DNA from 2 places in the Shewanella sp. FeAMO genome. Region 2 is predicted to be linked to the other one. Evidence: predicted binding sites of a transcription regulator. Region 2 holds the regulator's gene; the other holds the start of a gene.

Region 1 (7,639 bases), 2.3 Mb from region 2:
CGAAAGTCCGGCATCGATTGACACCGCCTGATTGCGCCAAAACACGGCATTGGGTTTGAGTAGGGGCGCAAAGGTATGGTCTATGGCGAGCGCAATGGCAAATCTGTCATCCTGGCTCTGCCAGCTGACCTGTTTCACCTGTCCTATCTGCATCTTCTTGTAGTAGACAGGTGCGCCCGGGCTCAAGTCGGCGCCATCATCGCTGTAGAGCTGCCATTTGAGCTGCTCCATGCCTTGGTAATAGTGGCCGGCCTCGGCACTTGAGGCAAACAGCGGCAGCGGCTTGGAAAGATCGGCGCCCTTGCGGCTTTGGCCGCGTCTTAAGCTGACACTGCCCTTGGTGAGGGTCGTAAAATCGCCGCTCTTGAGGCTGACGCCGTCCAGTGAGGCGTTGAAGTCCAGCGCGGCTTCGGCGATGAAGTCACTGCCTTGGGTAAGCAGCGGGGCAAACTCGGGCAACACCTCGGCCTGGTACTCGACCGAGTTAAAGTCCCGGCTCAGGGCAACCGAAGTGACCTTGCCTATGGCGATCTTCTTGTACCTCAGCTCGGCATCTGGGCTGATGCCGGGGTTTTCATCGGCTCTAAGCGTTATCTTTAACGCCTTGGCCTTGCTGAGATCCGGCGCCTGCTCGGCCAAGGCGTAACGGGTTTGGGCCTCGCCCGTACCCGGGAGAAAGGCGATGGCATCGCCGCTCAGCAATCGGCCCGGGTGTTTTATGCCTGACAGTGACAGCTCGGCGCCTTCACGCCAAAACTGCGCCGTGCCGGTCAAAAGACTCGAGTAGGGGGCGTCCAGGCGGGCATGCAGCGCCACGCCGTCATCGGCCAGCACTATCTCTTCTATTTCCCCTATAGGCAAACCGCGGTAGAGAATGGGGCTGCCCTTGTTGAGGCCATCGGCATTTTTTGCCGACAGAATAAAGCTGGCGCCGCCACTGGCTTCTGTTTCATTGTCATATAGGGTGAAACTATCGCCGTTTACTGCGTTCTTTGAGCTTTCGGGGGAATCAAAGTTGATGCCGCCGGCGAGTATCGCCGCCAGGCTCTCTGCGCTGACCTTAACGCCGGAAAGTGAGGCGTTGATCTCTATGCCGGAGACATTCCAAAAGCGGGAATCTTTCTTGACCAGATAGGCATATTGCTCCTGAATAAAAGCACTTAGCAGCAGCTTGTCACTGTTGTCGAGTCGATAGCTGACCACACTGCCGACCGGTACCTGGCGATAGAATACCGGAGAGCCCACATCCAGTGAGCCGAGGCGATCGGCGCTCAGTTCAACCACTAAGCCATCATTACTGGGCAGCACGGCCGGGGCAGAGCGCTCGGCCTCGTAGCTGTAACGTGAATCGCCGTCTCCGGGTTGAATACCTATATAGTTTCCCGAGAACAAGGCATCCAAACCTTCGACACCTGTGATGGATGCTTTGGGGGTCACCAGCCAGAACTTGGTTTCATCCCTGAGGAAAGGCTCGGCGCGGTAGTCCATCAATACATCGACATTCACACCCTGCAGCTCTTCATCGATGGAGATATCCACCACCTTGCCGACGGTCAGGCCTTGATAGCGCACCAGCGTCTTGCCTACGTCCATACCACTGGCACTGGGGAAGTGGATCCGCACCTCAATGCCGGATTCCTTGATGCTCTTCAGCCCCAGCCAAGCGCCCAAGGCCAACGCCACTATAGGTAACAGCCAGATGGGGGAAAAAAGCTTCTTTTTGACTATTTTAGGCTTTTCGATTTGCGTCATCTTCTGTGTCCAGTTGATCCCAAAGTAAACGTGTGTCCAACACCTTGGCCGCAAGTTGGGTAAAGAGGATGACCAAGGCAAACGCAGTTGCTGCCGGCGCCGGCTTGGCGTCCAGCAATTGCCCCATATTAACCAGGGCAACGGTAATGGATATGACAAACAGATCCAGCATAGACCAGCGTCCAATCCATTCTATGATATGAAACCCAGCCATCAGTGGCCGTTTGGGGATAGGCAGGTTGAAACTGATCGCCGTCAGATAGAAAGCCAGGCCGATAATTTTCAGCCAGGGCACCAGAATACTGGCGGTAAAGACTATGATGGCGATGGGTAACATATCCGACTGTACCAGATGGGTGATGCCGGAAAAAATGGTGTCGTAGGTAACCTTGCCCTGTTTGGTGAGCATGGTAATGGGGTAGATGTTAGCCGGGATCAACAAGATGGCTGCGGTGATCAGCAAGGCCCAGCTTTTTTGCAGACTGGTTTCGTCCCTTAGCCTGAGCGGGTTTTGGCAGCGACTGCAGTACTCATCCTCTATCAGGTTGAGTTTCTTGCAGGCAGGGCAGGTGCACAGGCCCATGTCTTTGCCCTGGATCTGCTTTCTAGCTTTCATCGAGAAAACTCCACATATGCTCCAGGTTATATTCGCGCTGCAGGAAGAGAGTCACTAAAAACAGCATGGTAAAACAAAAGGTTCCCATGCCAAAGTAAACATCGGAGAAGTCGGACAACTGAAAGGCGGAAACCAGGAAACTGATCACATAAATTTCCAGCATGGTCATTTGCGACAGCAGGCCTTGCTTCTTGAGCAGCCAGGTGAGAACCCCTCGCCAGAAGTGATGCTGCACCAGACCTGTCTTGATGATCAGTACCTGAACAAAAATCGACAGATTGAGTACTCCTGGGGCTATTACTGCCGCCACCAATACGGCAATCCCCACTATCCAATAACCTTGGTCAATTACCGCCAGGGCACCTTGGTATGCGGTCGTGGTTCTGACACTGCCGAGAAAGTGCATTTCCAATACAGGCAGCAGCATGGCGGGCAGATAAAACAGCAGGGCACTGATACATAACGCCAGCATGCCATTGATAGAACAATAGGGCGCATCATAAAGCGCTGTATGGCATCTGGGACAAAGCGCTCTGACGCCGGAGGGCAAGGCGCGTTTACTCACAGCCAAATCACAGGCGCGACAGAGCACTAAGCTGCAGTCCGGTTTGTTGTCGCTTGGAGTATAAGCTTTCAAATGCTGGATATGTCCTGTTCTGGCCATGGTGACCCAAGCTTAGTCGTCAACACACTAACTGCGTTGCGCGTGGGTCCATTGGAGTTAATCGACAAAACAAACTCGCAAATACTATCAGAAAGAGCGCGTCTCTTGCATCTATAGCGCATTTTATGTCACTCTATGTACTGTATATTTAAACAGTGTGAGGAAGGTCATGGCCGTTATAACTCAGTACGTTGTGGTCAGAGAAGGGGTTGAGAAGATGACATTTACATCTAAGAAGGAGGCAGACGCCTACGATAAGATGCTCGACATCGCGGATAACTTAATCCCCTTCATTCAAGCCAGTGAATTGGAACTGGATGATAATACAGCGGAAAAACTTGCTTTTTATTTAGCTTCTCATAAAGATACACTGGCGAATCTGCTCAAGGGCGCCCCGGTAAAAGCACCGTCCCCCGCCAAGAGCAGTAAGAAGAAGACAGAATCAGAAAAGGCATAACCCGGGAATACAGATGAAAGCTCAGTTTTACGATACGCTCAACCGTCAGGTACAGGCACTGTTTGCCGGTGAAGACGATGTCATTTGTGCCATGGCCAATTTCTCAGCTTTGCTGAATGAACACCTTGAAGACATCAATTGGGTGGGCTTCTATCTGCTTAAGGGCGAGCAACTGGTGCTTGGGCCCTTTCAAGGGAAACTGGCCTGTACCCGAATTCCAATGGGTAAGGGGGTCTGTGGCACCGCGGCCGCCAAAGGCGAGACTCAGTTGGTTGAGGATGTACATCAGTTTGCCGGACATATCGCTTGTGATGCCGCCAGCAACTCGGAAATTGTGATCCCTGTTTACCAAAAGGGCGAACTGATTGCCGTGCTGGATATCGACAGTCCCAGCCTGTCGCGCTTCGATAAAGAGGATCAAACCGGGCTGGAGACCCTGGTGCAGAGTCTGGAAAAGTGCTTATTTGGTTAATTCCCGTACAATCTGCCACAATTGGTGGTCGCATTAAGGCGCGTGCAGCTTATAATAGGCGGCCGCTTTGAGGGCCAAATGACCGTTTGTGGTGCTTGGCCGTATCAGGCTGAAATGTTAAGTTTTGTGTAATGCCTTTGGCAATGGCCGAATGCATGCTAATTTGTACGTTATCCCCCAAGGGGTTAACGAAGATGAACGACGCCGTGAGTACAGCAGACCTAACTGACCACTGACGTCCCCTGTTAACTGTGGAAGTAATGATGGAATCAACAGAAAAGTTGACCGACACCAACGCTATTCTGGCGTATTTGTATGAAACATTCCCTTTGTGCTTTATTGCCGAAGGAGAAACCAAACCACTGAAGATAGGACTGTTTCAGGATTTGGCTGAAAGGTTGGCTGATGATTCCAAAGTCAGTAAGACCCAACTTAGGGTCGCCCTGAGACGCTACACCAACAGTTGGCGCTATCTGAAGTGCATCAAGGAAGGTGCTCAGAGGGTGGATCTCGATGGTAACCCTTGCGGCGAACTGGACCCAGAGCATATTGAACATGCCAAGGCGACGCTGAAAGAGAGTCAGGAAAAAGCCAAGGCCCGCCGTGCTGCCGAGCCAGCCAAAGAAGGTGAAGCCAAAAAAGCCAAGCCTGCGCGTAAGCCTCGTCCTCAAGGGGACAAGCCCCGCAACGATCGCCCCCGCAGCGATAAAAAGGCGGCCCGTAAGCCTGGCAAGCCTGCCGCTCCAGCCGTGGAATTGGTACCAGCCGTATTGGAAGAGCTGAAACCTTCACAGCGAGTGAATGTCAAATTGGGTATGACACCGGTAGCAGGTGTGATCCTCGACATCAATAAAGAAGATGTTCACGTCCAACTGGATTCCGGCCTGTCAGTCAAGGTCCGCGTGGAACATATTCTGCTGTAAAATCATCAAATAGAAAGGAGTAACTTGCTGATGCGAAAATTTATTCTTGCTGCATCGATCGCCAGTGTCTTTATGGGATCCCAGGCGCTGGCTATCTCACCGGCAGTTCCGGTCAGCGAGTTACCCCATTTGCAACAGGAGCCGCAACACAAGGTTGCCAGTAAACGGATAACCGGCCTGTTCAGTCGCTCCCATTATCACAGATTCGATCTGGATGATGCCTTCTCGCAGCAGATCTTCAAACGCTTTCTTGAACAACTCGACTACCGCCGCAATGTATTGTTGCAGAGCGATATCGACAGTTTTAAGGTTTATGCCAATCAGTTTGACGATATGGTACGCAGCGGCGATCTGGAACCGGCGTACAAGATGTACGATCTGGTGCAGCAGCGCCGTTACGAGCGTTTTGCCTATGCCTTGAGTCTGCTCGACAAAGAGATGGACTTTAATCAGGCCGGCGATGCTTATGTCTTTGATCGTAAAGATGCCGCCTGGCCCAAAGACGAGGCCGAGCTCAACGAGCTGTGGCGTCAGCGGGTCAAGTACGATGCCCTCAACCTCAAGCTGACCGGTAAAGAGTGGCCGGAGATTGTTGATGTGCTGGGTAAGCGCTACAACAACGCCATCAAACGCTTGAAGCAAACCAACAGTGAAGACGTGTTCCAGGGGCTGATGAATGCATTTGCCCGCAGTGTCGAGCCGCACACCAGTTACCTGTCTCCCCGTAATGCCGAACGTTTCCAGATGGAGATGAACCTTAGCCTGGAAGGGATAGGCGCCGTATTGCAGATGGAAGATGACTACACAGTTATCAAGAGTCTGGTGGCCGGTGGTCCTGCTGCGCTGAGTGAGAAGCTGGCGCCTGAAGACAGAATTGTCGGTGTAGGTCAGGAAGGCAAGGAGATGGTCGATGTTATCGGCTGGCGTCTGGATGATGTAGTCGACCTGATCAAAGGCCCTAAAGGTAGCAAGGTGACTCTGCAGGTGCTGCCCAAGAAAGGCGGCTCCAATGCCAAACCCATCAATGTGACTGTGGTGCGGGACAAAATTCGTCTCGAAGACAGGGCGGCGACTTCCAAGATAGTCGAGCCGGAAACCGGTCCTTACGCTCAGCGTAAAATTGGTGTTATCCAGATCCCCGGCTTCTATATGGACTTATCCCGCGATGTGGCCAAGGAGTTGCAAACACTCAATGAAGCCAAGGTTGAAGGTGTGATTATTGACCTGCGTGGTAACGGTGGTGGCGCCTTGACCGAAGCGACTTTGCTTACCGGGCTGTTTATCGATCAGGGGCCTGTGGTGCAAATTCGTGACGCCAATGGTCGCATCAGCGAAAACCGCGACAACGACGGCAAGAGCTATTATGACGGTCCACTCACAGTGATGGTTGACCGTTACTCGGCCTCGGCATCGGAAATTTTTGCCGCTGCGCTGCAGGATTATGGCCGCGCCTTGATTATCGGTGAGTCTACCTTCGGTAAAGGCACAGTGCAGCAGCACAAGAGCCTTGGCCGTATCTACGACCTGTATGAAAAGCCGGTTGGCCATGTGCAGTACACCATAGCCAAGTTCTACCGTATTAATGGTGGCAGTACTCAGTTGAAAGGTGTGACTCCGGATATTCCGTTCCCCAGTGCGTTAGAGCCGGGGGAATATGGTGAGGCGGAAGAAGACAATGCACTGCCATGGGATAAGGTGCCTGTAGCCAAGTACCAGCCTTTGGGTGAAATCGGCGCAGAGATGGTCAGCAATCTTGCGAAACGCCACGAGAGTCGGATTAAGCAGGACGTCGAGTTCGGTTATATACTGCAGGACATAGGCGAGTTCAAGAAACACCATAAAGAGAAGAGTGTTTCTCTGGTGGAAAGTGAGCGCTTGGCCGAGCGGGATAAGGACGATCAGAAACAGTTGGCCCGCCTCAACGAACGTCGGGTTGACCATGGTCTCGAACCCTTGAAGTCTCTGGATGATGATGAAAATGTCTCCGAAGACGAGAAGAAAATCGAGACTCCGGATGCCTTCCTCGATGAAGCCGTCTATATCACTCTGGATATGGTGGACTATCAGAGATTGGCAAAAAACAGCGCAAATTGATGCTGGCTCCAGGAAACAAAAAACGCGCTGATTGCGCGTTTTTTGTTTGCTCCCAGCGCGAACAGAGGCAAGATCAGTCAACGAACTCAGCGACTGCCAGTGCCCAACGAATTAAGGATGACCTATGTCTGAAGCACAAACCATTTCCCCGCAACAACTGCAGGCCAAGCACCTGGCCGATTATCGTCCACCGGCGTTTTTGATCCCCGAACTGTCACTCTCATTTCAGCTTGAACCCAAGCAAACCCGAGTGACGGCCGTCAGCCGGGTAAAGCGCAACGGCAGTCACAATGAGCCTCTGCAGCTTGACGGTGACGAGCTGGAACTGGAGCAGCTGTTGGTCAATGGTGACCCGGCCGACTATCGCCTCGAGCCGGGTAAACTACTGCTTGAAACCGAACTCAACGAATTTGAATTGACTCTGGTGACTCGCATCAGCCCGGCCGATAACTCGGCACTGGAAGGCCTGTACATGTCCGATGGCGCCTATTGCACTCAGTGTGAGGCGGAAGGTTTCAGGCGCATCACTTATTTTCTCGACCGTCCCGATGTGCTGGCCAAATACCAGGTACGTATCGAAGCCGACAAGGCGTTTCCTTTCCTGCTTTCCAACGGCAACTTGCTGGAAAAAGGGGAGATGGCCGATGGTCGTCATTTCGCC
Region 2 (7,639 bases):
GTAGCCGCGGCTTGTTTCTGCTCCGCCATCCAGGCGTCAAACTCATCTTCTGCCAGTACCTTCACCACAATCGGCATAAAGCCGTGGTCTTTACCGCAAAGCTCGGCACATTGGCCGCGGTAGATCCCCGGTTTGTCCACCCGGGTCCAGGCTTCGTTAATAAAACCGGGATTGGCGTCTTTTTTGACGGCAAAGGCGGGCACCCACCAGGAGTGGATCACATCATCTGAGGTCATCAGGAATCGGACTTTGCGATTGATGGGCAATACCAAAGGCTTGTCGACTTCAAGTAAGTAGTGCTCGCCCTTGGCTTCCTGGCCTTCTATCTGGGATCTCGGCGTTGCCAATATGCTGAAGAAGTCGATGTCTTCGCCGAAATAGCTGTAGTGCCATTTCCATTGCGAGCCGGTGATCTTGACCGTCAGGTCGGCATCACTGGGATCTTCCATGGCAATCAGCGTTTTGGTTGCGGGGATTGCCATCAGGATCAGGATTAAAAAGGGGATAAGCGTCCAGGCAATTTCTACCTTGGTACTTTCATGGAATTGGGACGCGACTGCCCCTTTGGACTTCCTATGGTTGATCATGGCGTAGATCATCACGCCGAATACGACCAAACCTATGGCGCAACAGATATAAAGAATTATCATGTGCAGGTGATACACCTTGCCACTGATCTCAGTTACCCCTTGAGTCATATTCAAGGGCATATCTGCCTGAGCGCCTGGAGACAACAAGCTGACGCACAACAAGGTCAGCAAAACACACAGCCATTGCTTCACAAGACATCTCCTCTGTCAATTGCATTCGCAACTACAAAGAAGAGTCACACAGTAAGTCTTTGCTCTATGCAAACTCTTCAGTTCCCAAAAAAGCAACGATGACTTCAAAGTGCGGCGGCGGTTTCACTTAGCTCTAGGTATACAGGTGGTGACCACTGTTGCACTTACCGCTGAATATACTCAGCATTTCCGGCGACGGCACCACTCGCTATGAATCGAAATGGGGCGGTCAACCTACGACGAATTGCATGGAGATAACACAATCGTTGTTCTTACATTACTTGTAGATTAAATATTGATCAAGATCACGATGTTTTCTAACTATATGAAAAAAAAGCGTCTGTTAATCCAGAGGTGAATTCTGTGTGAGTAGCAGAGCTGCGCGGTTTGCCGCCGATTGACAGGGGAAGGCATTGCACCAAAAAGGCACAGAAAAAAGGCCATCCCAGGGATGGCCTTTAAACACAATCAATGGATGGAGTGGGTAAGTTCGTTGAGGTGGTTATCCACCTCTTTCGCCTGCTGTCCCGTTTCCAACACTATGCCCATGGCTCTGGCGTTACGGGCGACCAGCTGCAATCGGCGGTTATCACGGGCATCCAGGCTGTCTATCCAACTGATCACTGCACTGGAGGTGCCGTTGGTCAGGGCTCTTTCCGTTGCCCACAAGGCTTCTACTTCATCCTTGGTGCGCACCAAGAGTACTCTATCCATTCTGACACCGGCCCTTGCTAAGGTTTCTTTGTAACCTATGCTGGCCGGGGCGTTAATCAAGACTATCCAGCGTCCCTGTTGACTCAATTGCGCCAATTGAGGGCAGAGGCGCAATAATTCCTGACGTCCCTGGCTATGGCTGGCCAAGCTGGAGATACCGGTATGTTGCCAAGGCTGATTGCCGGCAATACCGGTGTCTGTCCACAGGCCTGGGTGTCTTGGGGCGTTGCCAGTCATTATGCTCATAGCCAGTCTCCATTGCGTATTATCCCTACCGCCAGTCCTTCAATGGTCAATGGCTGGAAAGTCAGGTCGACTTTTATTGGGGAGTAAGCCTCGTTCTCGGCATGTAGATAAACCACATTACCTTTCTTTTCAAAGCGTTTCACAGTTACATCGTCTTCAACCCTGGCCACCACGACTTGACCGTTACGGGCTTCCTGTACCTTGTGAACCGCCAGGAGATCACCTTCGAGAATACCTATGTTCTTCATGCTGTCGCCGCGTACCCGTAGCAGAAAGTCGGCATTGGGGTGGAACATGCCAGGGTCGACCTGGTAATACTGCTCAACGTGTTCCTGAGCCAGTATGGGTTCACCGGCGGCAACCTGACCAATCAGGGGCAAGCCTGTTTCTGACTCCGCTTGTTCATCATGAGGCAGGCGAATACCACGAGAGGTGCCTGGCATGATCTCAATACAGCCTTTCTTGGCCAATGCCTTGAGGTGTTCCTCGGCGGCATTGGCGCTCTTGAAGCCCAGCCGGGTGGCAATTTCGGCCCGGGTTGGCGGCATGCCGGTGTCGGCTATATTGCGTTTAATCAGTTCCAGAATCTGTGCCTGGCGCGGTGTCAGTGGTCTCATGGTGATTCCTGTTTTTTCATACAGTACCTGTTAGTATATACAGTATTTTTATCAGTGCAAGTATTAACCAAAACTGAAACTTTTAGGGAGTGGCTAAGTAAGCCATTCGGTGCTTTGGTTTTAACGGCTTGGCCCATGCAGCATGGGGAGTTCAAGGCATTGGCCAGAGGAACTGCCGGGGCCGGTTCGCACCTTCCCTAGCTAAGGTTCAGGAAATTCTGGTATTCTATTGGGCTATTGATTGTGGCTCAGACACTGAAAAAAACATGTCCAAACAAGATTCATTCTGGTTTAAATCTCTTCGCTGGCTCCAAAGCAAGCTGGTGCATACCACTGTGGTGCCTCAGGATCCTTTCGCCGATTTGAACCTGGATCCGGCTAAGCCGATGGCCTATGTAATGAAGACGGAATCTGTCAGTGATATTGCGGCATTGGCGGAAGTCACCCGTAAGTTTGGTTTGCCTTGTCCTTATGAGGCACTCAAGGTTGATGATATTACCGTTCCCCGAGTCGTCTGCCTGGAAGGAGCCAAGCCCCTATTCGGCAAGCGCAAGAGCAACAAGCCATTTCTCAGCTGTTTCACTTCTCTGCTGAACCTGCATCAGGCCAATCCACAACTGGATATTCAATTGGTGCCAGTGAGCCTCTATTGGGGCCGCACTCCGGGTAAGGAAGATGACAGCATGCGTGCCGCCGTATTTGAGCGGGAAAATCCCACTTGGCTGCGCAAGTTTCTGATGATCCTGTTTCTGGGGCGCGACAACTTTGTGCAGTTTTCCAATGCCGTGTCGTTGCGGCTGATGGCCGATGAACATGGGACCGACAAGGCTATTGCCCATAAGTTGTCACGGGTGGCCAGGGTACATTTCCGCCGGCAACGCAAGGTGATGACTGGGCCCGTGCTGCCCAACCGTCAGGCTCTGTTCAATGAGTTGCTGCGTTCGGAAACGCTGAAAAAGGCGATTAAAGAAGAGGCCGCTGCCAAGAAGATCCCCGAGGCTAGAGCCAGGGAGATGGCGGAAGAATACCTCGATGAGATTGCTGCCCACTATTCCGACAGCCTGGTGCGTATTGCCGAGCGGATCCTCACCTGGTTGTGGAACAAGCTCTACAAGGGGATCAACATCAAGGGCGCCGAGCAGATACGCCAGCTGCACCACGATGGGCATGAGATAGTTTATGTGCCTTGCCACCGCAGTCATATGGATTACCTGCTGCTCTCCTATATTCTCTATTTTCAGGGTATGGTTCCGCCCCATATAGCCGCCGGTATCAACTTGAACTTCTGGCCCGCCGGGCCCATGTTCCGCCGCGGTGGTGCTTTCTTCATCCGCCGCAGCTTCAACGGTAACAAGCTTTATACCGCTGTGTTCCGCGAGTATCTGGATCAGCTGTTTGCCAAAGGCTATTCGGTCGAATACTTCACCGAAGGTGGCCGCTCTCGTACCGGGCGGCTGTTGTCACCCAAGACAGGGATGCTGGCGATGACAGTCAACTCTGTGCTGCGGGGCATTGAACGGCCGGTGACTCTGGTGCCCGTGTACCTGGGCTACGACCATGTCATGGAAGTGGCCACTTACCACAAAGAACTCAGCGGCAAGAAAAAGCAGAAAGAATCTGTTTGGCAGGTGGTTGGCGCCTTGCGTAAGCTGGGCAATTTCGGTCAGGGGTATGTGAACTTTGGTGAGCCTGTGACGCTGCAAAACTTCCTCAGTGAAGCGGCGCCCAACTGGCGCGAAGAAGTGGCGGCCGATCCCGAGCAGAAACCCAGCTGGCTGACCCCGGCGGTTAATACTCTGGCCAATAGGGTGATGACTCATATCAACGATGCCGCCGCTGCCAGCGCCGTGACTCTTACCAGCCTGGTACTCTTGTCATCAGAGCAGAATGCGCTGGAGCGAAGCCAGTTGGAACGTCAGTTGGACTTGTATCTGGATCTGCTCAAGGAAGTGCCATATACCCAGTACACTTCTGTAGCTGAGGGCGACGGTAAGCAGTTGCTGCAACAAGGTCTGGAGCTGAATAAGTTCACGGTTCAGGAAGATGAACTGGGCGATATCATCTCAATCGACGAGTCGATTGCGGTAACCATGACTTACTATCGCAACAACATCATTCACCTGTTTATGGTGCCTTCTTTGCTGGCCAGCTGCCTGGTGCGCCTGGAGCAGTGCAGCCGCGCTCAGATGCAGGCGGTGCTTGAGGATTTCTACCCTCTGCTGCAGGCCGAGCTGTTTATGGGTAAGGCCGATGTCAGTGCCTATGCCGATCAGCTGCTGGATCGTTTCATTGCCAAAGGTTTGGTCGCCGAAGAAGCCAATGGTTTCCGGGTGCTGGAAGCCGGGATAAATCCGTTGGCGCTGTTGGCCGAAACCATGAGCGAAACCCTACAGCGCTACGCCATCATCTTTAACTTGCTGGCCGCTCACCCAGGTATTGAGCGTGGCGATTTGGAGCGCGAAAGCCATAAATTGGCCAGTCGTCTGGGCGCGCTGCATGGGATTACGGCCCCCGAGTTTTACGACAAGAAACTCTACGGCATCTTGAGTATCAAGCTCAAAGAGCTGGGGTATCTCACCAAGGAAGATACCCGCCATGATATAGAGCGAACCCGGGATTATGCCAACCAGCTGCTGCGTCCACAGGTCAAGCAAACCATAGTCGACAGCGTCGCCGCCGAACAGGAGGCCTGATGGCCAATCATATGAATGCGGCGCCTGCCAAGGCGTCTTTGCTGGGCGGCGCCATGATCATCGCCGGGACCACGGTCGGTGCCGGGATGTTTTCCCTGCCGGTAGAAGGCGCCGGCATGTGGTTTGGCTATTCTGTGCTTATGCTGCTGGGGGTGTGGTTTTGCATGTTCATGTCCGGGCTGCTGCTGCTGGAAACCAACCTACATTTTGAACCCGGTGCCAGCTTTGACACCCTCACCAAGGAGACCCTGGGGCAGTTTTGGCGGGTGCTTAACGGCGCTTCGATAACCTTCGTGCTCTATATTCTCACTTATGCCTATATCAGTGGCGGCGGCTCCATAGTCAATCATAGCCTGGAAGGTATGGATATCAGCCTGCCGCAGAGCTTTGCCGCCTTGGTGTTTGCCCTGGTGCTGGCACTGGTGGTGCTTATCAGCACCAAGGCCGTGGATCGGATCACTACCATAATGCTGGGAGGGATGATCATCAGCTTCTTTCTGGCGATAGGCAATCTGTTGATCGGCGTTGATACCAGTAAGCTGCTGCTACCTGATGGCGAGAGCAGCTATGGCTCATATCTGTGGGCAGCCATTCCTTTCGGTCTGGCCAGTTTTGGTTACCACGGCAATGTGCCGTCTCTGGTGAAATACTACGGCAAACAGCCGGGCACCATAATCAAGGCGATTTTTGTCGGCACCTTTATCGCCTTGGCTATCTACCTGTGTTGGCTGGTGGCAACCATGGGTAATATTTCCCGCGGTGAATTCGGCGCCATTATTGCCCAGGGCGGTAATATGGGGGTATTGGTCGGCGCCTTGTCCAAGGTGATGGATAACTCGCTGCTCAACACCATGCTCACCCTGTTTGCCAATCTGGCCGTGGCGTCTTCATTCCTTGGGGTAACCTTGGGCTTGTTTGACTATCTGGCAGATCTGTTTGGTTTTGACGACAGTCGCAGCGGCAGGGTCAAGACCGCCCTGGTGACTTTCCTGCCTCCGACTCTGCTAGGTATGCTGTTTCCAGATGGCTTCCTGGTTGCCATCGGCTTCGCTGCCTTGGCGGCCACGGTTTGGGCTGTAATAGTGCCGGCCTTGATGGCTTGGCGCTCGAGGCAACAGTTTGCCGATAACCCGGGTTTTCGCGTACCGGGTGGTACGCCTTTGATAGCCATAGTGGTGCTGTTTGGGGTGCTGACGGCCGCCTGTCATCTGTTGGCCATGGCCGGCATGTTACCCAAGTATTCCTGAAGTGAGGAGCGGCTCTCTTTTTCAAGGGAATGAGAGAGCCCCACCTTGACAAGACTATAAAAGTCAGTAATTTATACCGTCCACGCCGAGTATTTCGTGCGGGTGTAGTTCAATGGTAGAACGGCAGCTTCCCAAGCTGCATACGTGGGTTCGATTCCCATCACCCGCTCCAAAATCGCCCATCCTTCTTGTGATTACCTTTGTTACTTTTTGTATCTTTGTGAGCCTTTTGGCGACTTTACACTTAACTGACGTTTGCCTTATTAAAGTTAACGCAAATCGTTATCATTGGTGTTAGTATCGTGCGCTGATTCATTCAACCAAGGAAATCTCAATCCATGTCCAGATCCAGCTTACCGATACTCTCGGGGCTGACTGTGGCACTGATGTCGGCAAGTGCAGTGAGTGCAGAGGAAGCCGCCGATACCAGTATCGAAAGGATTATCGTGACCACAAAGGCCACCTCCCCATCCACTACCAAGGGTGATTTCAATCTGCTCAAGGCACCGCAGAATATTCAGATATTGTCGAAGAATTTCCTCGACGAGCAGGGCGCCGTGTTACTGCAGGATTCGCTTAAGAACGTTGCCGGGGTGCAACCTGGTGGTTATTACAAGGGATATGACTATTTCCGGATCCGCGGTTTCGATGCTTCGAAAGAGATCTATCTGGATGGTCTCAGGCTGAATGATAACGGCTTGGGGGCCAACGTCGAGCAATCCAACCTGGAAACCCTGGAAGTGATGAAGGGCCCGTCATCCACCCTCTATGGTTCGGGAGCCATAGCCGGTATGGTGAACTTGGTCACCAAGAGGCCAACCGGTAGCGACTTTGGCAATCTGGATTTACGCCTTGGCAGCAACGACTATCGTGAAGTGAATGCCGATCTCAACCAAGTGCTGAATGAAGAAGGCAATATCTATGGCCGTTTGGGGCTGACCTACCGGGAAGGTACCAATGAGACGGATTATGTCGATGGCCAGGATAGAGTCTTTATTGCACCATCCGTCACTTTCGAGCTGAGTGACAAAGCCATGTTGACCCTGCTAACCAGCTACACCAAGGACAGCAATCAACCCGGAATGCCATTACCTGCTCAGGGGACAGTGTTGCCATCAGAGCTTGGGCAACTGCCTTCAGAACTCTTCTACGGTAATATCAAGGATCCCGGCACCATAGAGGATGAAACCTACCGAATAGGCTATGAGTTTCGCTATCAACTGACGGATAACATCAGTTTTCGTCAGAACCTCAGGTATCAGGATGCCTCCAGCGACTGGAATAACCTCTATTATCCCAGCAGCTATGATGCAACCAGCGGTGACATGACACTGTACAAG

Evidence for each region. The regulator LexA, encoded in region 2, represses DNA repair genes until DNA is damaged. The targets are predictions, from matches to a motif close to TACTGTATNNNNATACAGTA.
Region 1: ACWAU4_RS12460 (YebG family protein) is a predicted target of LexA. The motif match lies at 3,171-3,190, and genes of this name have one in related genera.

The regions. Positions count from the first base shown of each region.
Region 1 is NZ_CM132201.1:2,780,411-2,788,049, reverse strand. Features, by position in the region: gene ACWAU4_RS12475 (PqiB family protein) at 1-1,752, opposite strand, end outside; gene ACWAU4_RS12470 (paraquat-inducible protein A) at 1,730-2,368, opposite strand; gene ACWAU4_RS12465 (paraquat-inducible protein A) at 2,358-3,005, opposite strand; gene ACWAU4_RS12460 (YebG family protein) at 3,202-3,489, shown strand; gene ACWAU4_RS12455 (GAF domain-containing protein) at 3,503-3,961, shown strand; gene proQ (RNA chaperone ProQ) at 4,225-4,884, shown strand; gene prc (carboxy terminal-processing peptidase) at 4,915-6,978, shown strand; gene pepN (aminopeptidase N) at 7,103-7,639, shown strand, end outside.
Region 2 is NZ_CM132201.1:91,820-99,458, forward strand. Features, by position in the region: partial or broken gene coxB (cytochrome c oxidase subunit II) at 1-782, opposite strand, end outside; gene ACWAU4_RS00430 (cell division inhibitor SulA) at 1,251-1,742, opposite strand; gene lexA (transcriptional repressor LexA) at 1,739-2,359, opposite strand; gene plsB (glycerol-3-phosphate 1-O-acyltransferase PlsB) at 2,626-5,052, shown strand; gene mtr (tryptophan permease) at 5,052-6,299, shown strand; tRNA gene ACWAU4_RS00450 (tRNA-Gly) at 6,398-6,471, shown strand; gene ACWAU4_RS00455 (TonB-dependent siderophore receptor) at 6,638-7,639, shown strand, end outside.